Thiocapsa bogorovii: one gene and its partners. The protein of the gene in region 3 interacts with the protein of the main gene of each other region in a pairwise test. Links are inferred from orthologs where the notes say so. Each region holds a gene or a part of one and is shown on either strand. Other genes may lie near its edges.

Region 1 (4,379 bases), 2.0 Mb from region 3 along the record:
TCGTCTGGCCATTCTCCTGATGCATCTCCTGAAATGGCACTATCAAGCGCCGAAGCGGTCGCGCAGCTGGCGTACGACGATCCTCGCGCAGCGTATGGACATCTCCGAGTTGCTGGACGACAGTCCCAGCCTGCGTCCCTTCATGGTCGAAAAGCTGCAAGCGGCCTACGACAAAGCCAAGCTGAAGGCCGAGGACGAAACCGGGATCGATCGCCGGCAGCTTCCCGAACATTGCCCCTACCTGCTCGATGACATCTTGGCTGCTGACTTTTTTCCGGGCGACGAGAGTGCCGACTAGACCGTGTTTCGCGCGATTCGGTTTAGACATCCGATACCCCCCAGGGGCGAGACCGATTCCGTTCAAACCCGACCGTCCGCGGGATTGCCAATCCTCACGACATCCCTCATTTCCACACCTCTGTGCGGTCCGGATAGCGACGCAGAACCGAAAACTCGATACACTGTGCGGCTTTGTGCCGCCGGGGGAATGAACGATGTTCGAAAAAAGCATGCAGATCAGCGACTATGATCCTGAGCTCTGGGGTGCAATCCAGGACGAGGAGCGTCGCCAAGAGGAGCACGTCGAGCTCATCGCCTCGGAGAACTATGCCAGCCCGCGCGTGATGGCGGCTCAGGGCAGCGTTCTGACCAACAAGTACGCCGAGGGTTATCCGGGCAAGCGCTACTACGGCGGCTGCGAGCATGTCGACGTGGCCGAGCAGTTGGCGATCGATCGCGCCAAAAAACTGTTCGGCGCCGACTATGCCAACGTCCAGCCGCATTCCGGCTCCCAGGCCAACGCGGCGGTTTTCATGGCCCTGTGCGAGCCCGGCGACACGGTGCTCGGCATGAGCCTTGCGCACGGCGGTCACCTCACCCACGGTGCCAAGCCGAACTTCTCGGGCAAGATCTACCACGCGGTCCAGTACGGTCTGGATCCCGCGACCGGCGAGATCGATTACGCCGAGGTCGAGCGTCTGGCCCGGGAGCATCGCCCGAAGATGATCATCGCCGGCTTCTCGGCCTACTCGCGGATCGTCGATTGGGCGCGCTTCCGGACCATCGCCGATGCCGTCGGCGCCTATCTGATGGTCGACATGGCCCATGTCGCCGGCCTGGTCGCCGCCGGCGTCTACCCGAGCCCGGTGCAGATCGCCGACGTGACCACGACCACCACCCACAAGACCCTGCGCGGTCCGCGCGGCGGCTTGATCCTGGCGAAGGCCAATCCGGAGCTTGAAAAGAGGTTCAACTCGCTGGTCTTCCCGGGCACCCAGGGCGGTCCGCTGATGCATGTGATTGCTGCCAAGGCGGTGGCCTTCAAGGAGGCGTTGGAGCCGAGCTTCAAGGTCTACCAGCAGCAGGTCGTTCTGAACGCTCAGACGATGGCCGAGGTCTTTCTCTCGCGAGGCTACGATGTGGTCTCGGGCGGCACGAACGACCATCTCTTTCTGGTCAGCTTTATCGAGCAGGGTCTGACCGGCAAGGACGTCGACGCCTGGTTGGGCGCGGCCAACATCACGGTCAACAAGAATGCGGTGCCCAACGATCCGCAATCGCCCTTCGTCACCAGCGGCATCCGTGTCGGCACGCCGGCCATCACCACGCGTGGTTTCGGGACCGACGAGGCCGGCGATCTGGCCGGTTGGATGTGCGACCTGATCGATGCGCGGGGCGATCAAGCCACCATCGATGCGGTCAAAACCAAGGTGTTGGCGCTCTGCAAACGCTTTCCCGTCTACGAGCGTTGAATGCGCTGCCCCTTCTGCGGCGCCCAGGACACCAAGGTGGTGGACTCGCGTCTTTCCGGTGAGGGTGACCAGGTGCGCAGGCGGCGCAAGTGCGTCGTCTGTCACGAACGCTTCACGACCTTCGAGACGGCCGAGCTGAACCTGCCGCGGGTCGTGAAACGCGACGGCAGTCGCGCGCCCTTCGACGGGCGCAAGTTGCGCTCCGGGATGATGCGGGCGCTCGAGAAGCGGCCGGTCAGTACCGACGAGATCGACAGCGCCATGTGGCGGATCCAGCGCAAGCTGATGTCGAGCGGCGAGAGCGAGGTCCCGGCCCTGCGCATCGGCGAGCTGGTGATGGAGGAACTGCGCCAGCTCGATCAGGTCGCCTACGTGCGATTCGCATCGGTGTATCGAAAGTTCGAGGATGTCGCCGCCTTCCGCGAAGAGATCGAGCGGCTCGAGCAGCAGCCCACGCCCGAGGTGAAGCGTCAGCAGTTGGATCTGCTTCAGGAGCTGGAGCTCAAGCCTTGACGTCCGTGTCCCACGTCGAGACCAGCGGTGCCACGCGGCCGGGTGCCGATCATGCTTACATGGCGCGCGCCATTCAGCTCGCCGAGCTCGGGCGTTTCACGACCGACCCCAATCCGCGTGTCGGCTGTGTGATCGTGCGCGACGGTCGCATCGTCGGCGAGGGACTGCATCGGCGGGCCGGCGAGCCGCATGCCGAGCGTCATGCCTTGACCGAGGCGGGCGAGCGCGCCCGCGAAGCGACTGCCTACGTCACGCTGGAGCCCTGTTGTCATCAAGGCCGCACGCCCCCCTGTACAGACGGCCTGCTGGAGGCCGGGGTCGCGCGGGTCGTCTGCGCGATGGTCGACCCGAATCCGCTGGTTGCGGGGCGCGGTCTGCGATTGCTCGCCGAGGCCGGCGTCGCGGTCGAGACCGGCCTGCTTGAGGCCGAGGCGCGCGCGCTCAACCCGGGTTTCATCAAGCGGATGGAGCAGGGCCGCCCCCACGTCCGATGCAAGCTCGCGGCGAGCCTGGACGGGCGTACGGCGATGGCGAGTGGCGAGAGTCAATGGATTACCAGCGAGGCGGCGCGCCGCGACGTTCAGCGTCTTCGCGCCGGCAGCTCGGCGATCCTCACCGGGATCGGAACGCTGCTTGCGGACGATCCGAGTTTGAACGTAAGGCTCGGCACGGAGGATTTGCCGGGGATGGGTCCGGGCGAGACGATTCGCCAGCCCCTGCGGGTTGTCCTCGACAGCCGCTGGCGCACCCCGCCCGGTGCCCGCATCCTGACCCTGGCCGGGACGACCCTAATCGTCGGCGCGGTCGACGACCCCGGGCGGATGGCAGAGCTGAAGGGCGCAGGTGTCGAGGTGTATTTGTGCCCGGGAGACTCGGCGCAGGTCGATCTCGGTGCACTTCTGAGTGAGCTGGGTCGGCGCGAGATCAACGAGGTGCTCCTGGAGAGCGGGCCGACCCTCGCCGGGGCTGCCGTCGCGGCAGGTCTGGTCGACGAGATTCTGATCTACCTGGCTCCGCACCTGATGGGCGACGCTGGACGCGGTCTGTTTCGCCTGCCCGGACTCGATCGGATGCGCGATCGCATCCCGCTTGCGATCACCGATGTGCGCTCCGTCGGGCGAGATCTTCGTATCACGGCCCGCCCTGAGCCGACCGCCAGCGCGCCGAGTTAGGCCCGCCCGGCATCGCTCACCACTCAGACTATTCGGCACTCGTCATCGACATGTTCACCGGAATCATCCAATCCATCGGCCGCATCCAGCGGCTCGAGCCACGCGGCGGCGACGTGCGCCTGTCGATCGATGCCGGGAAGCTCGATCTTGCAAGCGCAGCGCTCGGCGACAGCATCGCGGTCAACGGCGTCTGTCTGACCGCAGTCGAGCTCCATGCGCACGGCTTCTCCGCGGATGTCTCCCGCGAGACCCTGTCCCTCACGACGCTCGGCACACTCACGCCCGGCAGCCCCGTCAATCTTGAGCCGGCGCTCACATTGGCGACCCCGCTCGGCGGACACCTGGTCAGCGGTCACGTCGACGGCGTCGGGCAGATCATCGAGCAGCGCGAGGATGCGCGATCCTGGCGGTTGCGTATCCAGGCCCCGGCGGAGCTGGCACGCTATATCGCGCCGAAGGGCTCCATCTGCGTGGACGGCACCAGCCTGACGGTCAATCAGGTGGACGGCGCCGTCTTCGAGCTCAACATCGTGCCCCATACGCTCGCAGAGACCATTATCGGCGGCTATCGCGGCGGTACCCGAGTCAACCTCGAGGTGGACCTGATCGCACGCTATCTGGAACGGTTGCTGCTGGGCGATGCCGCGGCCGGCTCCAGCGGCGCGACGCCCGGATTGACGATGGCCTTTCTGGCCGAGCATGGCTTTGTGCGATCCACGGGTTCATCGTCTTAAGCGATGGTGGTCGAGCGTTTCTGGGCACCGACTTTGCTAAACTAACCGGCTTTTCGCTCGGACGACATTTGAGTCATGGGACATTCAGGGCTTCACAGCATCGAAGAGATCATCGAAGAGCTCCGTCAAGGGCGGATGGTCGTGATCATGGACGACGAGGATCGCGAGAACGAGGGTGATCTGCTCATGGCGGCCGATTGCGTGACCCC
Region 2 (4,349 bases), 3.0 Mb from region 3 along the record:
CAGGCGCAATCGTCCTCGATGAAAGGCTTCACAAACCCTGTCCGAGCAGCGACAGGACCTCTAGCGTCACGTGGCTCAAAGATAGGCACGCTTTCTGCTAGAGCAAGCGGTGCGGGGGTTGCGGCTGATGCCAGTGCCCGACGCTTGAACTCGGACGACAACAGCTCAAGAGAATTTCAATAATGAGAATCGCGACACGGAATCTGGTCGGTTTGGTGGCAATCTCCGCGTTTGCCCTTCACAGCGTCCCTGCAACGGCGGAGAGGGTGGATGCGACGCAGGCATCGTTTCAGTATGGCTTCGGACAAGCGGGGATTACGAAAGCAGATGATCGACACCTCAACGCGAATGCACTCGACGGGTCGACTAGCACTTTCCGAAGCTTAGGTTTGAATGGCTCTGCCGTCTTCGGATTTGGAACAGCCTTTTCGGGGCCCGTGACGGTCTGGGAGACGACATTCAACACATGTAACGACACGGGTGCCGGAACATGCAGGCACTGGCCGGAGAAGGTCGCGGTCTACGCGGGAAATTCCTGGGACTTCTCGAAGCCAAGCTTCCCAGCAATGACAGCCGAGCCCAGCCAATGGACGAAGCTCGGCGAGCTCGGGAACTTTGCGGCTTCGCCCCCGAACGGCGGAACTTTGAATGCAGACGGGGTTTTCCGGTATCTTCTCCTTGTCGACCTGGGCTTGAATACGTCTTCTCCGAAAGACGGTTTCGACGTGGCGAAGGTGTCCGTGAACGCGGTGCCGATCCCCGCTGCCGGTTGGCTTTTCGGAAGCGCGTTGATCGGGCTCGCGGCTGTGTCTCGACGCAAAAAAGTTCGTTCCGAAAAGCATCGGGAGTCATAGCGCACCAAGGTTCCCGCGATCCTCTCGGATGGCGGTCACCGCGCTGGCTTAGATCAAGTAATCCGTAGGTTGTGCTGACGATAGGAAGCACAACTTCCGCCGACGGTGGGTTGTGCCTCGCACGGCTCGGCACAACCTTCGCACCCCTCTAGCGTGAAGGCTCCGGACCGGAGCCTGGCGAATGGGTTGCCAGAGTTCGCCTAAGCCGGAAACACTCCGGTCGACAGATAGCGATCGCCTCGATCACAGATGATCGCGACGATAACGGAGTCGCTCAGCTCCCGCGAGAGCGACAGCGCTGCTGCGACGCAGCCCCCGGACGACACCCCGCCGAAGATTCCCTCCCGCGCGGCAAGCTCGCGAGCGGTCTGCTCGGCGATGTCTTGAGAAACATCGATGATCCGATCCACACTCGCGGGATCGAAGATCTTCGGAAGGTAAGCCTCGGGCCAACGTCGGATCCCGGGGATGCTTGAACCGGCCTCCGGCTGAACGCCGATGATTTGAATCTTCGGGTTCTGCTCTTTGAGGTAGCGTCCGGTTCCCATGATGGTCCCGGTCGTACCCATCGCACTGACGAAGTGGGTGATACGCCCGTCGGTGTCGCGCCAGATCTCCGGGCCGGTCGACTCGTAGTGCGCTGCCGGATTGTCCGGGTTGGAGAATTGATCGAGCCGGATCCCCTCCCCTCGCGCCTCCATCGCATTGGCCAGATCGATTGCCGCCTCCATGCTTCCCGCCTTGGGTGTCAGGACGATCTCCGCGCCGAAGCTGCGCATGACACCGCGTCGCTCCGCACTCATATGCTCCGGCATGATGAGCACCATCCGATAGCCCTTGATCGCCGCCGCCATCGCGAGCGCAATCCCGGTGTTGCCGCTCGTTGCCTCGATCAAGGTGTCGCCGGGTTTGATGGTGCCCCTTTCCTCGGCTCGACGGATCATGTTCAACGCAGGGCGATCCTTGACGGAGCCTGCGGGATTGTTGCCCTCGAGCTTGGCCAGGATCAGGTTGTCCGTCTTGCCGGGAAGCCGCTGGAGTCTGACAAGGGGCGTGTTGCCGACGAAGTCTTCGATTGTTGGGTAAGACATCTTCTTCTGCTCACATCGGCTTCGCGCCGGGCGGATAAAGGTTGTTTGGGAGAATCTTCAACTGCGTCGGGCGCCGACCAAGCCACGGCGGAGCCGCACCGGGGCCTCGTTCGTTCTTTCGGCCATCGCGGCATGTGGCGCGGAGCGTCACGAGCCCCTTGTTGCAAGGCCCAGGCGGCCGGTCGAATGAGCGAGCCCCCGCGCCAGCCTAGACGATGCATGCCCATTCCCGATACAGTACGGGAATTCAAGAAGACATCAACCGGGCATGCACGCACGATGGGCTACAGATCCAGACCGAAGGTATTGCCTGCTCGAGACACTGTCGCTGCCCTCGAGAGTGCCGGCGGTGATGCTGCTCTCGCGCAAGAGCTGCTTGCGGCCTTGCTCGATGGGCTGCCCGCCGAGATCGAAGCCTTGCGCGCCTGCGTCGAGGAGTCGGATTGGCCTGGGCTCGCCGAGCACGCCCATCAGGTGCGGGGAGCAACACGGTATTGCGGGGTTCCTGCGCTGGACGACGCCATCGAGGCTTTGGAGCGCGCGGCACGCTTGGGCGATCCTCTGCTGATCTCGAATGATCTCGCTGCTGTCGAGGCCCATGCAGGCCGGCTCGCCGAGGAATCCGGGGCTTAGCCGCTACGACGATCGTTCGTCGCCTTCCTACAAAGAATCCGGAGCGCTCGCCAAGGATCGGAAGTGCTCCGTTTTAAGATGTTTCGACATTCTGCGGCACCGCATGACGCCCTGAAAAGTCCTGCTTCGCATTCGGCCGAGGTCCCGACGTCCTTCGCTCCGGCAACATCAAGAGGACATTTCAAGAAATAAAACATGGGCTTAAATTCCATCAGAATAGACTGAAGACCGAATCACTGCCCTTCATCGCCCCCACAACAACCTCGGCACGAGCTTTGCTGCGGTGCCTACATTCGTTCGATCAAGTCGATCATCGCCCGATCCGAGGCCGATCATGTTTCCGGAAGAACTCTCTGCGAGGTTGCTGAAGAGCGTGACTGAGGTCGATCCGAACGCTAGACAGCAAGGGATCCCCAAGGACGACGACCCCAGTCTGAAAACCCGAAAACTCTCCGATCAAGCTTTGGCGGTTGCAGAGAGTCTCAGGGCATCGACGATCTCCGCGTCCGTCTTGACAGGAGTCGTTCGTGTTGCCGATGCGGTCGTTGTTGCATCGCTCGGCGCGTTGACCCTGCTGTCGACGGCGGGCGCAGTCGTGGTGCATCAGCGGCCGATCTGATTCGGGACATCCAAAAGCAACCCAGCCACGCGATTCGCATCTGCGGAATCTTCGACGACCGCAGGAGCGACCGATCACCGGCCATCGTCGCGGGATACCCGAAGCTCGGAAGCGTCGCCGACCTGGTCGAGTTTGCCCGCATCGCCCGGGTCGACATGCTGATCGTGACGATCCCGATCAATGCGGAGCGGCGGCTGCTCGAATTTCTCAAACAGCTCTGGGTGCTGCCGGTTGATATCCGCCTCTCGGCTCACACGGCCAGTTTGGATTTTCGCGATCGCGCCTCCTCGTTTATCGGGGGCGTACCCTTTGTCGACGTCGTGGACAAGCCGGTCGCGGATTGGGATGCGATCGTCAAGCGGACCCTGGATCTACTGGTCGCCAGCGTCGCCTTGATCATCTTGTCACCCATCATGCTTGCGACGGCGCTCGCAATCCGGCTGGATAGTCCAGGCCCCATCCTCTTTCGGCAGAAGCGCTACGGGTTCAACAACGAGGTGATCGAGGTCTTCAAATTTCGATCCATGTATCAGCACTTGTCCGATCCGCTCGCCAAGCGCGTGGTCACCAAGGGTGATTCGCGAATCACGCGTGTCGGGCGTTTCATCCGAAAGGCATCGATCGACGAGCTCCCGCAACTTTTCAACGTCTTGAGCGGGGAGTTGTCGCTCGTCGGTCCGCGCCCCCATGCGGTGAACGCACACACCGACGAGCGTCTGTGGGAGCAGGTCGTGGATGGCTATTTCGCCCGTCACAAGGTCAAACCGGGCATCACCGGGTGGGCACAGATCAACGGATGGCGCGGCGAGGTCGACACTCCCGAGAAGATCCACAAGCGGGTCGAGTACGATATCTACTATATCGAGAACTGGTCGGTCCTGTTCGACCTCTACATCATGTTCAGAACGCCTTTTGCGCTCTTCAACACCGAAAACGCGTACTGACGTCGATGTCGGGGATCGAGCGAAATCGGCCTGGAGCGACCGAGAAGCCGGGGTTCGCAAGCTCACCCCGGCCTACGGTGTCCGATCCTTCAGGTTCTGGTCACCTCGGCCGAGCCGACCGCTTGCAGTGTCTTGGCCAAACCCGCGACCGCTGCACCGATATTGCTGAGCTCCGCGGGTAGGATCAGCGTGGTTCCGGACTGCGCAA
Region 3 (4,911 bases):
CAGTGCCTCGGAGGTTCGACCGGCAGTGTGCCCGAGGTCAGGTAAGCCGTGACGTCGCGGAAGATCCAGGGTCGTCCCCGGGCCGCGCGTCCGATCATGATAGCATCGGCGCCGGTGCAGTCCAGGACCTGTTTCGCCCGTTCGGGGCTCGCGATGTCGCCGTTGGCGATGAGCGGTATCGTCACCGCCGCGCGGACGGCACGGAGCGTGTCGTATTCGGCGGGTACGCCGTAGCTGCAGGCACGCGTACGCCCATGGACGGTCAAGGCGGCGATCCCGGACTCCTGCGCGATCTGCGCAACCCGCACGGCATTGCGGTTCTCGGGCGACCAGCCGGTGCGGATCTTCAAGGTGACCGGGACCGGGACCGCAGCCACCACGGACTCGAGGATACGCCCGACCAGGACCTCGTCGCGCAGCAGTGCAGAGCCCGCCGCGCGTTTGCAGACCTTCTTTGCGGGACAACCCATATTGATGTCGACGATGTCGGCGCCCAGGTCGACGTTGATCCGGGCCGCTTCGGCCATGTCGAGCGGATCCGCGCCGACGATCTGCGCCGACACCGGACCGGCCTCGCCCGCGTAGTCCAGACGCCGCACCGATTTGCGTGTGCCCCAAAGCGCGGTGTTCGACGAGACCATCTCGGCAACCGCGAGCCCCGCACCCATTCGCCGACAAAGCGCACGGAAGGGTCGATCGCTCACCCCGGCCATCGGGGCAAGGATGAGATTGTTTTCGAAGCGGTGGGGGCCGATGGCGAATGAGCGATTCATGGACGGACTCGATACAGTAGGCGCGATTGAACCAATCATGTTTCGAAACGAGCCTGACTCGCCCGCCTGGCCACGTCGCCGATCGGAGCGGTCGGGTCGACATGGAGGATCGGGCGGACATTCGAGAGCGCAGTCTACCGATCCCTGAGCCGGAGCCGGCGGACTGCGCTACGCTTGTCCGCTCTACCGGCGCGTCCCGCAGATGAGCGCCCAATCCTCGCGCAGGCGTGTCGGTGCGAGCTCGATCCGCTCGCCATAGGCCGCGCGGATTGTCTCGACCTGCTCGGCAAGCACGCCCGAGACGGCCAGCGCGCCGCCCGGTCGCAGCGACTCGACAAGCCGAGGGGCCAGCGAGATCAGCGGCCCGGCGAGGATGTTGGCGATGGTCACATCGACCTTCAGCTCGGGCACCTCATCCGGCCCGTAGATCGCGAGTCGGTCGGCGACCCCGTTGGCAAGGGCGTTGTCCCGCGTCGCCTCCAGTGCTTGAGGGTCATGATCGACGGCGATCGCCTGTGCAGCCCCAAGTTGCAGCGCCGCGATCGCGAGGATCCCCGAGCCGCAGCCGTAATCCAGAACCGTTTTGCCGTCGAGCGCGGTACCGTCGAGCCACTCCAAACAGAGCGCGGTGGTCGGATGATGCCCGGTCCCGAAGGCCAGCCCCGGATCCAGCGCGACGACCACGGCCTCGGCGACGGACTCCGGATCATCCGGATCCTGCCCGTGCGGACAGACCCAAAGACGCCGACCGAAGCGGGTCGGCTTGAAGGTGTCGAGCCAGACCCGCTCCCAGACCTGATCCTCGATCCGCTCGACGCGAGGCCCACAAGCACCGCCGGAGCGCGGCTCACGCACCAGTTGATCGACCAAACGGCCGACCAGTGCCTCGCTCTCGGGGTCCGCATCGAACAGGGCTGAAATCTTGACCTGCGACCAGAGTGGCGTCTCGCCCGGGCCCGGCTCGAGCTGGGGTTCGTCGGCGGCATCGGCGAGCGTTACGGAGAGTGCGCCGCCGTCTTCCAGGACGGCGGCGATTTCCTCCGCGTCCGGTTTCGGCACCTCGATCGAAAGCTGCAGCCAACCCATTTAAATCGCGTCCGGCACAATATGCGCAGTGTTCATGCGGTCTCGATCTCGCAGCGGTTCGTAAGCGCCGGAGTCGACGCGATTTAAGAGATAGAAAGATCGGATTGATTGTGTTGCGCGAGGGCCGCGGCGAGTCCGATCCAGCCCCGAGTGCCTACCTGCCTCGAAGCCGGTCCGAGTCATGCGTTAGTCTTAACGTCCTGAACCGCGTCGCGCCGAGTCATCCAATCGCGCCGACATCGACGCCCTCTCGAACGTTGCATGTCGCTCGAAACGCGGTTCAGCATCACATGCCGAGCTTCTTTTCCAGATAATGGATATTCGCCCCGCCGGCCAGAAACGCCCCGTCCCTGAGAATCGACCGCTGCAGCTTGATATTGGTGTTGATGCCGTCGATCACCGTCTCGCGCAGCGCATTACACATCCGCGCAATCGCAGCCTCGCGGTCCTCGCCGTGGGTGATCAGCTTGCCGATCATGGAGTCGTAGTAGCGCGGTACGGTGTAGCCGGTATAGATGTGCGTTTCGAGTCGCACGCCGGGGCCGCCGGGGGCATGGAATTCGGTGATCTTGCCGGGGCTCGGCATGAAGGTCTCGGAGTCCTCGGCGTTGAGTCGGCACTCCACGGCATGCCCGCGGATCACGATGTCGTCCTGCGTGTAGCGCAGCGGCTCGCCGGCGGCGATCAGGATCTGCTCTTTGACGATGTCCACGCCCGTGATCATCTCGGTAACCGGGTGCTCGACCTGCACGCGCGTGTTCATCTCGATGAAATAGAAGCAGCCGTCCTCGAAGAGGAATTCGAAGGTGCCGGCGCCGCGATAACCGATGGTGCGGCAGGCCTCCGCACAGCGCTCGCCGATCTCGCGGCGTTGTGCTTCGGTGATGCCCGGCGCGGGTGCCTCTTCGACGACCTTCTGGTGGCGGCGCTGCATGGAGCAGTCGCGCTCGCCGAGATGGATAGCGTTGCCGTGCTGGTCCGAGAGTACCTGGAACTCGATGTGACGCGGGTTCTCCAGGTACTTCTCCATGTAGACCATGTCGTTGTTGAAGGCTGCGGCGGCCTCCGCCTTGGTCAGGGAGATGGCGTTCAGCAAGGTCGCCTCGGAGTGGACGACACGCATGCCGCGACCGCCCCCGCCGCCGGATGCCTTGATGATCACCGGGTAGCCGATCTGACGGGCGATCTCCAGCGTGCGTTTCTTGTTGTCGTCGAGCGGGCCATCGGAGCCGGGCACGCAGGGTACGCCGGCCTTGTTCATGGCGGCGATCGCCGAGACCTTGTCGCCCATCAGGCGGATGGTTTCGGGGCGCGGGCCGATGAAGATGAAGCCGGAGCGTTCGACCCGCTCGGCGAAATCGGCGTTCTCGGACAGGAAGCCGTAGCCGGGGTGGATGGCGACCGTGTCGGTGACCTCGGCTGCGCTGATGATCGCCGGCACGTTGAGATAGCTGTGCAGCGAGGCGGCAGGGCCGATGCAGACCGACTCGTCGGCCAAGAGGACGTGCTTGAGGTCGCGGTCCGCTTCGGAATGCACCGCGACCGTCTTGATGCCCAGCTCGCGACAGGCGCGCAGGATCCGGAGCGCGATCTCGCCCCGGTTGGCGATCAGGACCTTCTCGATCATTGCTGGCATGGTGGCGATGTCTTTGCTGAGGGAGGCGCGGCGAATCGGGGCGGCGCTCGACGACGGGGACGCTAGCCTCCGCCCTTATTCGATGACGAACAGCGGCTGGTTGTATTCGACCGGCTGACCGTTCTCGACCAGGATACGTCTGATGGTGCCGCCTTGCTCGCACTCGATCTGGTTGAGGATCTTCATCGCCTCGATGATGCAGAGCGTCTCGCCGGCCTTCACGCTTTGGCCTTCCTCGACGAACGGCTTGGAACCCGGAGAGGGGGCGCGGTAAAAGGTGCCGACCATCGGCGAGCGCACGACCTCTCCCTCCATCTCCTCGACATCATCTTCATCGCCCGCCTTTGCGGCCGGCACCGCAGCCGGCGCGGCGCCGATGCCCATCGGCATTGCTTGAGGCATATACATCGGCATCGCGCTGCTGCCGTGTCGGCTGATGCGGACCGATTCCTCGCCCTCGTGGATCTCGATCTCCGCGACGTCGGATTGCTCCAACAGCTCGATCAGCTTCTTTACCTTGCGGATATCCATGGTCAGTGGTTCTCGTTGGAAAGGTCCGGCGCGAGCCGACCGGCCGCGGCGCGCAATGCTGAAAAGTAGCCCTCGGCCCCGAGCCCGCTGATCACCCCGACGGCGATGTCGGAGAAATAGGAATGGGCCCGAAACGGCTCGCGGGCATGCACGTTGGAGAGGTGCACCTCGATGAAGGGAATCCCGACCCCGAGCAGCGCATCGCGCAGGGCGACGCTCGTGTGGGTAAAGGCAGCCGGATTCAGGATGATGAAGCGAACCCCGTCGTGCGCCGCACGATGGACCGCCTCGATCAGGACATGCTCGGCGTTGCTCTGGATGCATTCCAGCGTGAAGCCTTCAGCACGTGCCGCATCCTCCAAGCCCTGGTGGATCTCCGCCAGCGTGGCGCGGCCGTAGTACTCCGGCTCGCGGGTTCCGAGCAGGTTGAGGTTCGGTCCGTTCAGGACCAGGATCGCGGCCATCCGGTCAATATGCTCCAACTCATCCGAGTCTCAGTGTACCCGCCGATCTGTTTTGGATCGGCAGCAAATCGGCGCGAATTGTGCGGATTTTACGCGATGTTGTCCAGCTAAGACGCGTCCTCGTCGGATTCCGCGGAGCCTTCGGCATCGACTAAGGCGCCAAGCTCGGCCTTGAGCTCGGCGGCCGTGACCTCGCCGGTGCGGCTGAAGACACGGCGCCCGCGGCGGTCGAAGATCACCGTGAAGGGCAGCCCTTCGACCCGGTTTCCGAGTCGCTTCGAGAGGGCGACAGCCTCCGGGTTGGCTACCAAGATTGGGTAGTTGACCGGGTATTGGGCGACGAATGCCTCGACGTCTTCGGGGCGGTCCACGGCGATGCCCACCACCTGCACGCCGGCCTCGCCGAGTGCCTCCTGCGTTT

What was found. Proteins that work in one complex are often made in the same cells at the same time.
Region 1: the proteins of accC (region 3) and ribD interact in binary tests that used the Escherichia coli proteins (3 or more experiments, as listed by UniProt). The link is inferred for Thiocapsa bogorovii from one-to-one orthologs.
Region 2: the proteins of accC (region 3) and cysM interact in binary tests that used the Escherichia coli proteins (3 or more experiments, as listed by UniProt). The link is inferred for Thiocapsa bogorovii from one-to-one orthologs.

What each region holds. Positions count from the first base shown.
Region 1 is NZ_CP089309.1:299,282-303,660, reverse strand. What follows is about bases 1,413-4,379. They hold ribD (bifunctional diaminohydroxyphosphoribosylaminopyrimidine deaminase/5-amino-6-(5-phosphoribosylamino)uracil reductase RibD), read left to right. Parts: upstream 1,413-2,323; coding sequence 2,324-3,436; downstream 3,437-4,379. Other genes in these bases: ribBA (bifunctional 3,4-dihydroxy-2-butanone-4-phosphate synthase/GTP cyclohydrolase II), read left to right, coding at 4,246-4,379; LT988_RS01390 (riboflavin synthase), read left to right, coding at 3,487-4,170; nrdR (transcriptional regulator NrdR), read left to right, coding at 1,752-2,264; glyA (serine hydroxymethyltransferase), read left to right, coding at 1,413-1,751. Outside these bases: LT988_RS01410 (DUF29 domain-containing protein), read left to right, coding at 1-298; more of glyA, read left to right, coding at 495-1,412. UniProt on the Escherichia coli protein: Converts 2,5-diamino-6-(ribosylamino)-4(3h)-pyrimidinone 5'-phosphate into 5-amino-6-(ribosylamino)-2,4(1h,3h)-pyrimidinedione 5'-phosphate.
Region 2 is NZ_CP089309.1:5,329,491-5,333,839, reverse strand. Bases 1-2,937 are described here. They hold cysM (cysteine synthase CysM), read right to left. Parts: upstream 1,946-2,937; coding sequence 1,055-1,945; downstream 1-1,054. Other genes in these bases: LT988_RS23730 (hypothetical protein), read left to right, coding at 2,913-2,937; LT988_RS23735 (Hpt domain-containing protein), read left to right, coding at 2,165-2,578; LT988_RS23745 (VPLPA-CTERM sorting domain-containing protein), read left to right, coding at 183-854. In the rest of the region: more of LT988_RS23730, read left to right, coding at 2,938-3,197; LT988_RS23725 (undecaprenyl-phosphate glucose phosphotransferase), read left to right, coding at 3,131-4,141; LT988_RS23720 (stomatin-like protein), read right to left, coding at 4,231-4,349. UniProt on the Escherichia coli protein: Two cysteine synthase enzymes are found. Both catalyze the same reaction. Cysteine synthase B can also use thiosulfate in place of sulfide to give cysteine thiosulfonate as a product.
Region 3 is NZ_CP089309.1:2,292,754-2,297,664, reverse strand. Bases 1,317-4,259 are described here. They hold accC (acetyl-CoA carboxylase biotin carboxylase subunit), read right to left. Parts: upstream 3,487-4,259; coding sequence 2,146-3,486; downstream 1,317-2,145. Other genes in these bases: aroQ (type II 3-dehydroquinate dehydratase), read right to left, coding at 4,029-4,259; accB (acetyl-CoA carboxylase biotin carboxyl carrier protein), read right to left, coding at 3,571-4,026; prmA (50S ribosomal protein L11 methyltransferase), read right to left, coding at 1,317-1,859. Also shown: tRNA dihydrouridine synthase DusB, read right to left, coding at 1-773; more of prmA, read right to left, coding at 957-1,316; more of aroQ, read right to left, coding at 4,260-4,490; LT988_RS10385 (TlpA family protein disulfide reductase), read right to left, coding at 4,598-4,911. UniProt on the Escherichia coli protein: This protein is a component of the acetyl coenzyme A carboxylase complex; first, biotin carboxylase catalyzes the carboxylation of the carrier protein and then the transcarboxylase transfers the carboxyl group to form malonyl-CoA.